2 linked regions of the Caldalkalibacillus thermarum genome follow. Each later gene encodes a partner of the first gene's protein in a complex. Links are inferred from orthologs where the notes say so. Each region holds a gene or a part of one and is shown on either strand. Other genes may lie near its edges.

What was found.
Region 2: the proteins of accD (region 1) and accB are in contact, whole or in part, in a solved structure (PDB 8UXZ), measured with the Escherichia coli proteins. The link is inferred for Caldalkalibacillus thermarum from one-to-one orthologs.

What each region holds. Positions count from the first base shown.
Region 1 is NZ_BMKZ01000001.1:32,750-36,009, forward strand. The notes cover bases 212-3,144. They hold accD (acetyl-CoA carboxylase, carboxyltransferase subunit beta), read left to right. Parts: upstream 212-1,209; coding sequence 1,210-2,079; downstream 2,080-3,144. Other genes in these bases: ystJ (NADP-dependent malic enzyme), read left to right, coding at 212-958; IEW48_RS00215 (glutamate decarboxylase), read left to right, coding at 998-1,183; accA (acetyl-CoA carboxylase carboxyl transferase subunit alpha), read left to right, coding at 2,076-3,047; pfkA (6-phosphofructokinase), read left to right, coding at 3,121-3,144. In the rest of the region: more of ystJ, read left to right, coding at 1-211; more of pfkA, read left to right, coding at 3,145-3,260.
Region 2 is NZ_BMKZ01000009.1:24,630-27,841, forward strand. What follows is about bases 261-3,145. They hold accB (acetyl-CoA carboxylase biotin carboxyl carrier protein), read left to right. Parts: upstream 261-1,386; coding sequence 1,387-1,905; downstream 1,906-3,145. Other genes in these bases: spoIIIAG (stage III sporulation protein AG), read left to right, coding at 261-668; IEW48_RS05090 (SpoIIIAH-like family protein), read left to right, coding at 681-1,256; accC (acetyl-CoA carboxylase biotin carboxylase subunit), read left to right, coding at 1,929-3,145. In the rest of the region: more of spoIIIAG, read left to right, coding at 1-260; more of accC, read left to right, coding at 3,146-3,212. UniProt on the Escherichia coli protein: This protein is a component of the acetyl coenzyme A carboxylase complex; first, biotin carboxylase catalyzes the carboxylation of the carrier protein and then the transcarboxylase transfers the carboxyl group to form malonyl-CoA.

The sequences.
Region 1 (3,260 bases):
GGTCTTATTCAAATCATTTGCCGGTGTCGATGCCTTTCCTATTTGTTTAGATACGACGGATGTGGATAAAATTGTAGAGACGGTAAAATTATTGGAACCGACCTTTGGCGGGGTCAATCTGGAAGATATTGCGGCTCCCAATTGCTTTGAAATTGAAGAACGCCTCAAACGGGAAACGAATATTCCTATTTTCCATGATGACCAGCATGGCACAGCGATTGTGACCCTGGCCGGACTGGTCAACGCCTTAAAAGTGGTTGGTAAAGAACTGTCCCGTGTCAAGGTTGTCATCAATGGTGCCGGTGCAGCTGGCATTGCCATTATCAAGCTGTTGTATCGCATGGGCGTGCGGGATATGATTTTATGTGACTCTAAAGGGGCTATTTACGAGGGACGTCCCTATGGGATGAATTCCATTAAAGAGGAAGTGGCCAGAATAACCAACCGCCACTTTATAAAGGGCGCATTAAGCGATGCCATCCGCGAAGCAGATGTGTTTATCGGGGTTTCTGTGGCCGGAGCTCTCACGAAAGAGATGATTAAATCGATGAATGAGGACCCAGTTATTTTTGCCATGGCCAATCCGGTGCCTGAAATTATGCCGGATGAAGCTTTTGAAGCGGGGGCCAAAGTAATGGGCACCGGCCGTTCCGACTTCCCCAATCAAGTGAATAACGTTCTGGCTTTCCCCGGCATTTTCCGGGGTGCCCTGGATGTCTACGCTACGCATATTAACGAGGAGATGAAGGAAGCAGCGGTATATGCTATTGCAAACTTGATTAGTGATGATGAATTATCGGCCGACTATGTGATTCCGGCTCCGTTTGACCCCCGGGTGGCTCCCGCTGTGGCTGCGGCTGTGGCCAAAGCGGCAATGGAAACAGGGGTGGCCAGACGCCGGGTTGATCCTGAAAAAGTGGCCCAGAAAACCAGGGCACTGGCCATGATCGAGGGCTAACCAACTGTGTGTTGATAAAACAAGGAGGACAAATCGGCAATGTGGACGGTCATTTATATTGCACCCAGTGCCAAAATAGCTGAAAAAATTCAAGATCGTCTGACCGAAGAAGGTTTTCTGGTGAAAGTGAGATCAATCCAGCATGGCAAACAGTATGAAGTCCTTGTACCTGAAAGTGAACTTGATGATGTGCGTGAAGCACTGGCTTACATCTTACAATCCTAAACATGCTTAACATGTGAGGTGTTCATGTGTTAAAGGATCTGTTTTCCAAACGTCGCAGGTATGCCACCATCCTGTCTGAGCAAGCAAAAAAAGAGATTCCGGAAGGGTTAATGACCAAGTGCAAGCAGTGTGGAACGATTACCTACACCAAAGAACTAAAGAAACAGCTCATGGTGTGCGCAGCATGCGGCTATCATTTTCCCGTGACTGCCCGCGAGCGGATTGAGATGACCCTTGATGAAGGCCGGTTTTTTGAATATGATAGCGATATGGTCTCCAAGGATCCCCTTGGCTTTCCCGATTATCCGCAGAAATTGAAGCAGGATATGGAAAAAACAGGGCTTCATGAGGCTGTGATTACGGGTGAGGGAACCATCAAGGGGTACCCTGTGGTCATAGGTGTGATGGATGCCCGTTTCCGCATGGCCAGCATGGGCTCCGTCGTAGGAGAAAAAATTACCCGGGCTATTGAACGGGCAATCCAGAAACGCTACCCCTTTGTCTTGTTTTCTGCTTCTGGCGGAGCACGCATGCAAGAAGGGGTGCTCAGCCTGATGCAGATGGCCAAAACCAGCGCTGCTTTAGCCCAGTTGGATAAAGCAGGCATTCTGTTTATCTCTGTTTTGACCAATCCAACGACCGGCGGGGTGTCGGCAAGCTTTGCTTCCCTGGGCGATTACAACATTGCTGAGCCCAAAGCCCTGATTGGTTTTGCCGGCCGGCGGATTATTGAGCAGACGATCCGTCAAGAATTACCAGATGACTTTCAGACGGCTGAATTTTTGCTCTCCCATGGACAACTGGACATGGTTGTTCACCGCCAGGAGATGAGAGACCGTCTGGCCGATATCCTTGACATTCATGCCCATGTCCATGCCGAACGGAGGGGGAAATAATGGCAGTTTTGCCCTTTGAGCGCCCTCTTATTGAGTTGCGCAAAAAAATAGATGAGTTGAAGCAATTTACCAAAGAAAAGGGAATTGATTTTTCAGAGGAGATCAATCGCCTGGAAGAAAAAGCACGGCGCTTGGAAGAAGAGATATACAGCAACTTAACGCCTTGGCAGCGGGTTCAAATTGCCCGTCACCCTGACCGGCCCACTACCTTAGATTACATAAGCTTGATCTTTGAAACCTTTGTGGAAATTCATGGCGACCGTCTGTATGGAGATGACCCGGCCATAGTGGCGGGCATCGCCAAGCTGGACGGCCAGCCTGTGACCATTGTTGGCCATCAGAAGGGAAAGGATACGAAAGACAATATCGCCCGTAATTTTGGCATGCCCCATCCCGAAGGCTACCGCAAAGCGCTCAGGGCCATGCAGCAGGCCCATAAATTTTCCCGTCCCATTATCTGTTTTATTGATACGCCCGGGGCCTATCCAGGCAAAGCGGCTGAAGAGCGGGGACAAAGCGAAGCGATCGCCCGCAATCTACGGGAAATGGCCCGCTTTGAAGTCCCTATCATCTGTGTTGTGACAGGAGAAGGGGGAAGCGGCGGTGCCCTGGCTCTTGGCGTAGGTAACCGTATTTACATGCTGGAGAATGCCATCTACTCTGTCATTTCTCCCGAAGGAGCGGCAGCCCTGTTGTGGAAGGATGCCGGACTTGCCCAGCGGGCGGCAGAAACAATGAAAATCACCGCTCAGGATTTGTATGATCTCAAGATTATAGACGATATCATTCCTGAACCGCGAGGAGGCGCCCATCGCAATATGCAAGAGCAAGCCAAGCAAATCAAAGCGTTTCTGCTTAAAGGACTCGAAGAGTTACAGGGATTGGATGGAGCTGCTCTGGTGGAACAGCGTTACCACAAGTACAAAGCCATCGGGGAATACGGTTTTGTAACCGATTCCAATAGCTAGAGTTCGTGTGCTTCTGTTTGGTGCAGAAGCACTTTTTATATAAAATTAGGAGAAATAGAAAGGGTTGAGTAAGATGAAAAGAATTGGTGTACTCACAAGCGGAGGAGACTCCCCGGGTATGAATGCAGCGGTGCGTGCTGTAGTCCGTAAGGCCATTTATCACAATGTGGAGGTTTACGGTATCTATCAAGGTTATCATGGCTTAATGAACGC
Region 2 (3,212 bases), on another replicon or contig:
GGCGCAAGCTGACGAGGAAAGTGTTAGAGGGACAGTCGGAACACCCAAGCATGACAAGCCAAACAAGCCAACGCGGGGAAGAGGGACATAAAAAGGGCGAATGGCAACTGACCCATTGGATTTTGATATTGGCTGCATTGGGACTAACAGCCATGATCGTGCCCAATTATTTCTCTTCCCAGAATAACGTCCCAGTCCACACGGTCTCGCTTCAGCAAGAAGAGGTTACAGAAACGCTAGGCTCATCGCCAAAAGAACCGGTGACGATCAAAGATTATGAAGAAGCATTAGAGAGCCAGTTAAAAGACATTTTAAGCAAAATTCAAGGTGTCCGTGATGTCTCGGTTATGGTTAACCTGGACTCCACCGCCGAGACGGTGGTCGAGAAAAATATAAAAACCCAGGAGTCAAATACGACAGAACAAGACCGGGAAGGGGGGAATCGCCAGATTGAAGATACACTGAAGGAGGAACAAGTCGTCATCATCCGCCAGGGGAACAATGAGGAACCGATTGTCGTTAAAACCAAAAAACCCCGGGTCCGCGGTGTTTTAGTGGTCGCTTCGGGAGCAGAAAACATGCAAGTGAAAGCCTGGATTACCGAAGCCGTTCAGCGCGTGTTGGATGTTCCTGCCAATAAAGTCTCTGTCTTACCCAAAAATGATTAAGGAGGGACTATGATGGTGCTCAGAAAACAAACCATCTGGCTTTTAACCATGTTAACCTTAATGGTGGTCTTGTCGGCCTATTACTTGTTCAATGGATCTCCAGAATACGACTATGTGACGCTGGATGAGCTGGACAAAGAAGCCGAAGGGGAAGAAGTGAGTTTAGACGAGATTGACTGGGTTGACACCATTAGTGATATGAATGGTGACTTCACCCTTGAGGAAGCTGGGAACCCGCTCGACTTCTTCATCGCTTACCGCATCGAGCGTGAGCGGCAGCGGGCAGACAAGTTTGAAGAATATCAAAACATGATGAACGCTTCGGAGGCGACCGCTCAGACGGTAGCGGAAGCTCAAGCCAAAATTGAAGCTATATGGGATCAGGAAGAAACCGAATACACATTGGAGAATCTGATTAAACAGGAAGGTTATGAAGACGCGCTGGTGATCTATACTAAAAACGAAGGCATTAATGTCATCGTGCGCAGTGATGAAGAACTTGACAAAAAAGAAGTGCTGAAAATCATCCATCTGGTTCGCAAGCATCTGGATGTTCCAGGCCATATGGTAACCGTTGATTACAGATAAACAGGCTTTGGACAAAATGTGACCTTGTGCCTAAGACCTGCTCTTAAGGCAAGGTCATTTATTTTTGGTATGGATATGATATAATGAGATGAGCCAAAATTACTTGACAAGGGATAAAGGAGTGATGATGATGTTAAAAATGCACGAGATCCGTGAGCTAATCAAACTCGTTGATCAATCTAAAATCACAGAGTTTGAATACGAGTTTGAAGGCTTAAAAATATCGATCAAAAAAGATGAGCAACAAGAGGTTCAACCCGCCCAAAATGTCACGCCCGCACCTCCAGAAGCTCAAAGACCCGCTGATCCTGTAGAGGTGAAGGAGAAGCCAGATGTCAGCCCTCAACCGGCGCGGGAAGAGCATGCTCAGCCTAAAAAGGCACAAGAAGAGGAAAAGGATACCAGTGGCTTACATAAAATCGTATCACCCATGGTCGGAACCTTCTACCGCGCTCCAGCGCCCGATGCTGAACCCTACGTTAAAGAAGGAGATAAAGTAACAGAAAACACTGTAGTTTGTATTGTGGAAGCGATGAAGTTAATGAATGAAATTGAGGCTGAAGTAAGGGGAGAAATTGTAGAGGTTCTCGCTGAGAATGGACAATTGGTTGAATATGGACAACCCTTATTCCTGGTCAAACCCGAGTAATCCGAATCAAAGGAGAAGAGGCCATGTTTAAGAAAGTCTTAATTGCCAACCGTGGCGAAATAGCCGTACGGATTATTCGAGCATGTCGGGAGCTTGGGATTAGTACTGTTGCCGTTTTTTCTGAAGCAGACCGGGACAGTTTGCATGTCAAGCTGGCTGATGAAGCTTACTGTATCGGGCCTACCCCGTCCAAAGACAGCTATCTTAATTTCACCAATTTGATGAGTGTGGCCACGCTGACAGGAGTGGATGCCATTCATCCTGGATACGGTTTTTTAGCCGAAAACGCTGATTTTGCTGAATTATGTGCGGAGTGTAACATAACGTTTATTGGCCCCCGTCCCGATGCTATTCAAAAAATGGGCGCCAAAGATGTGGCACGCCGCACCATGGCTGCAGCTGGAGTTCCCATCGTTCCCGGATCCCGGGGCTTGATTGAAGATGTTGAACAAGGCATTGAGGTTGCAGAAGAAATTGGCTATCCTGTGATAATCAAAGCCACGGCAGGCGGGGGAGGCAAAGGGATCAGAGTGGCCCGCAACCGGGACGAGCTGGTCAAAGGCATCCGGATTACACAACAGGAAGCGGCAACCGCTTTTGGTAATCCCGGCTTGTATATTGAGAAGTACATTGAAGATTTCAGGCATGTGGAAATTCAGGTCATGGCAGATAAATATGGCCATGTTGTGCATTTGGGGGAACGCGACTGCACCATTCAACGGCGGTTACAAAAATTAATCGAAGAAGCCCCCTCTCCGGCTTTAACACCTGAAAAGCGGCAGGAAATGGGAGAAGCGGCAGTGAAGGCAGCCAAAGCGGTCAATTACACCGGTGCTGGCACGATCGAATTTATTTACGATAAAGATGGAAATTATTATTTTATGGAGATGAACACCCGAATTCAAGTGGAACACCCTGTGACTGAACTGATTACCGGCATCGACCTGATCAAGGAACAAATGATGGTGGCTGCCGGTGAACCTTTATCATTTACCCAGGAGGATGTCACCTTTAACGGTTGGGCGATTGAATGCCGCATTAATGCTGAAAATCCGGACCGGAACTTTATGCCCTCCCCTGGAAAAATAGAGATGTATCTCCCACCAGGCGGACTGGGGGTGAGGGTAGACAGCGCTGCTTACCCGGGTTACTTTATCCCTCCCCACTATGATTCCATGATTGCCAAACTGATTGTATGGGGCAAAACAAGAGACGAAGCGATTGCCCGCATGAGACGTGCCCTGGATGAATTTGTCATTGAAGGGATCGACACCACCATCCCCTTCCATCAGCGGGTTATGCGCCAC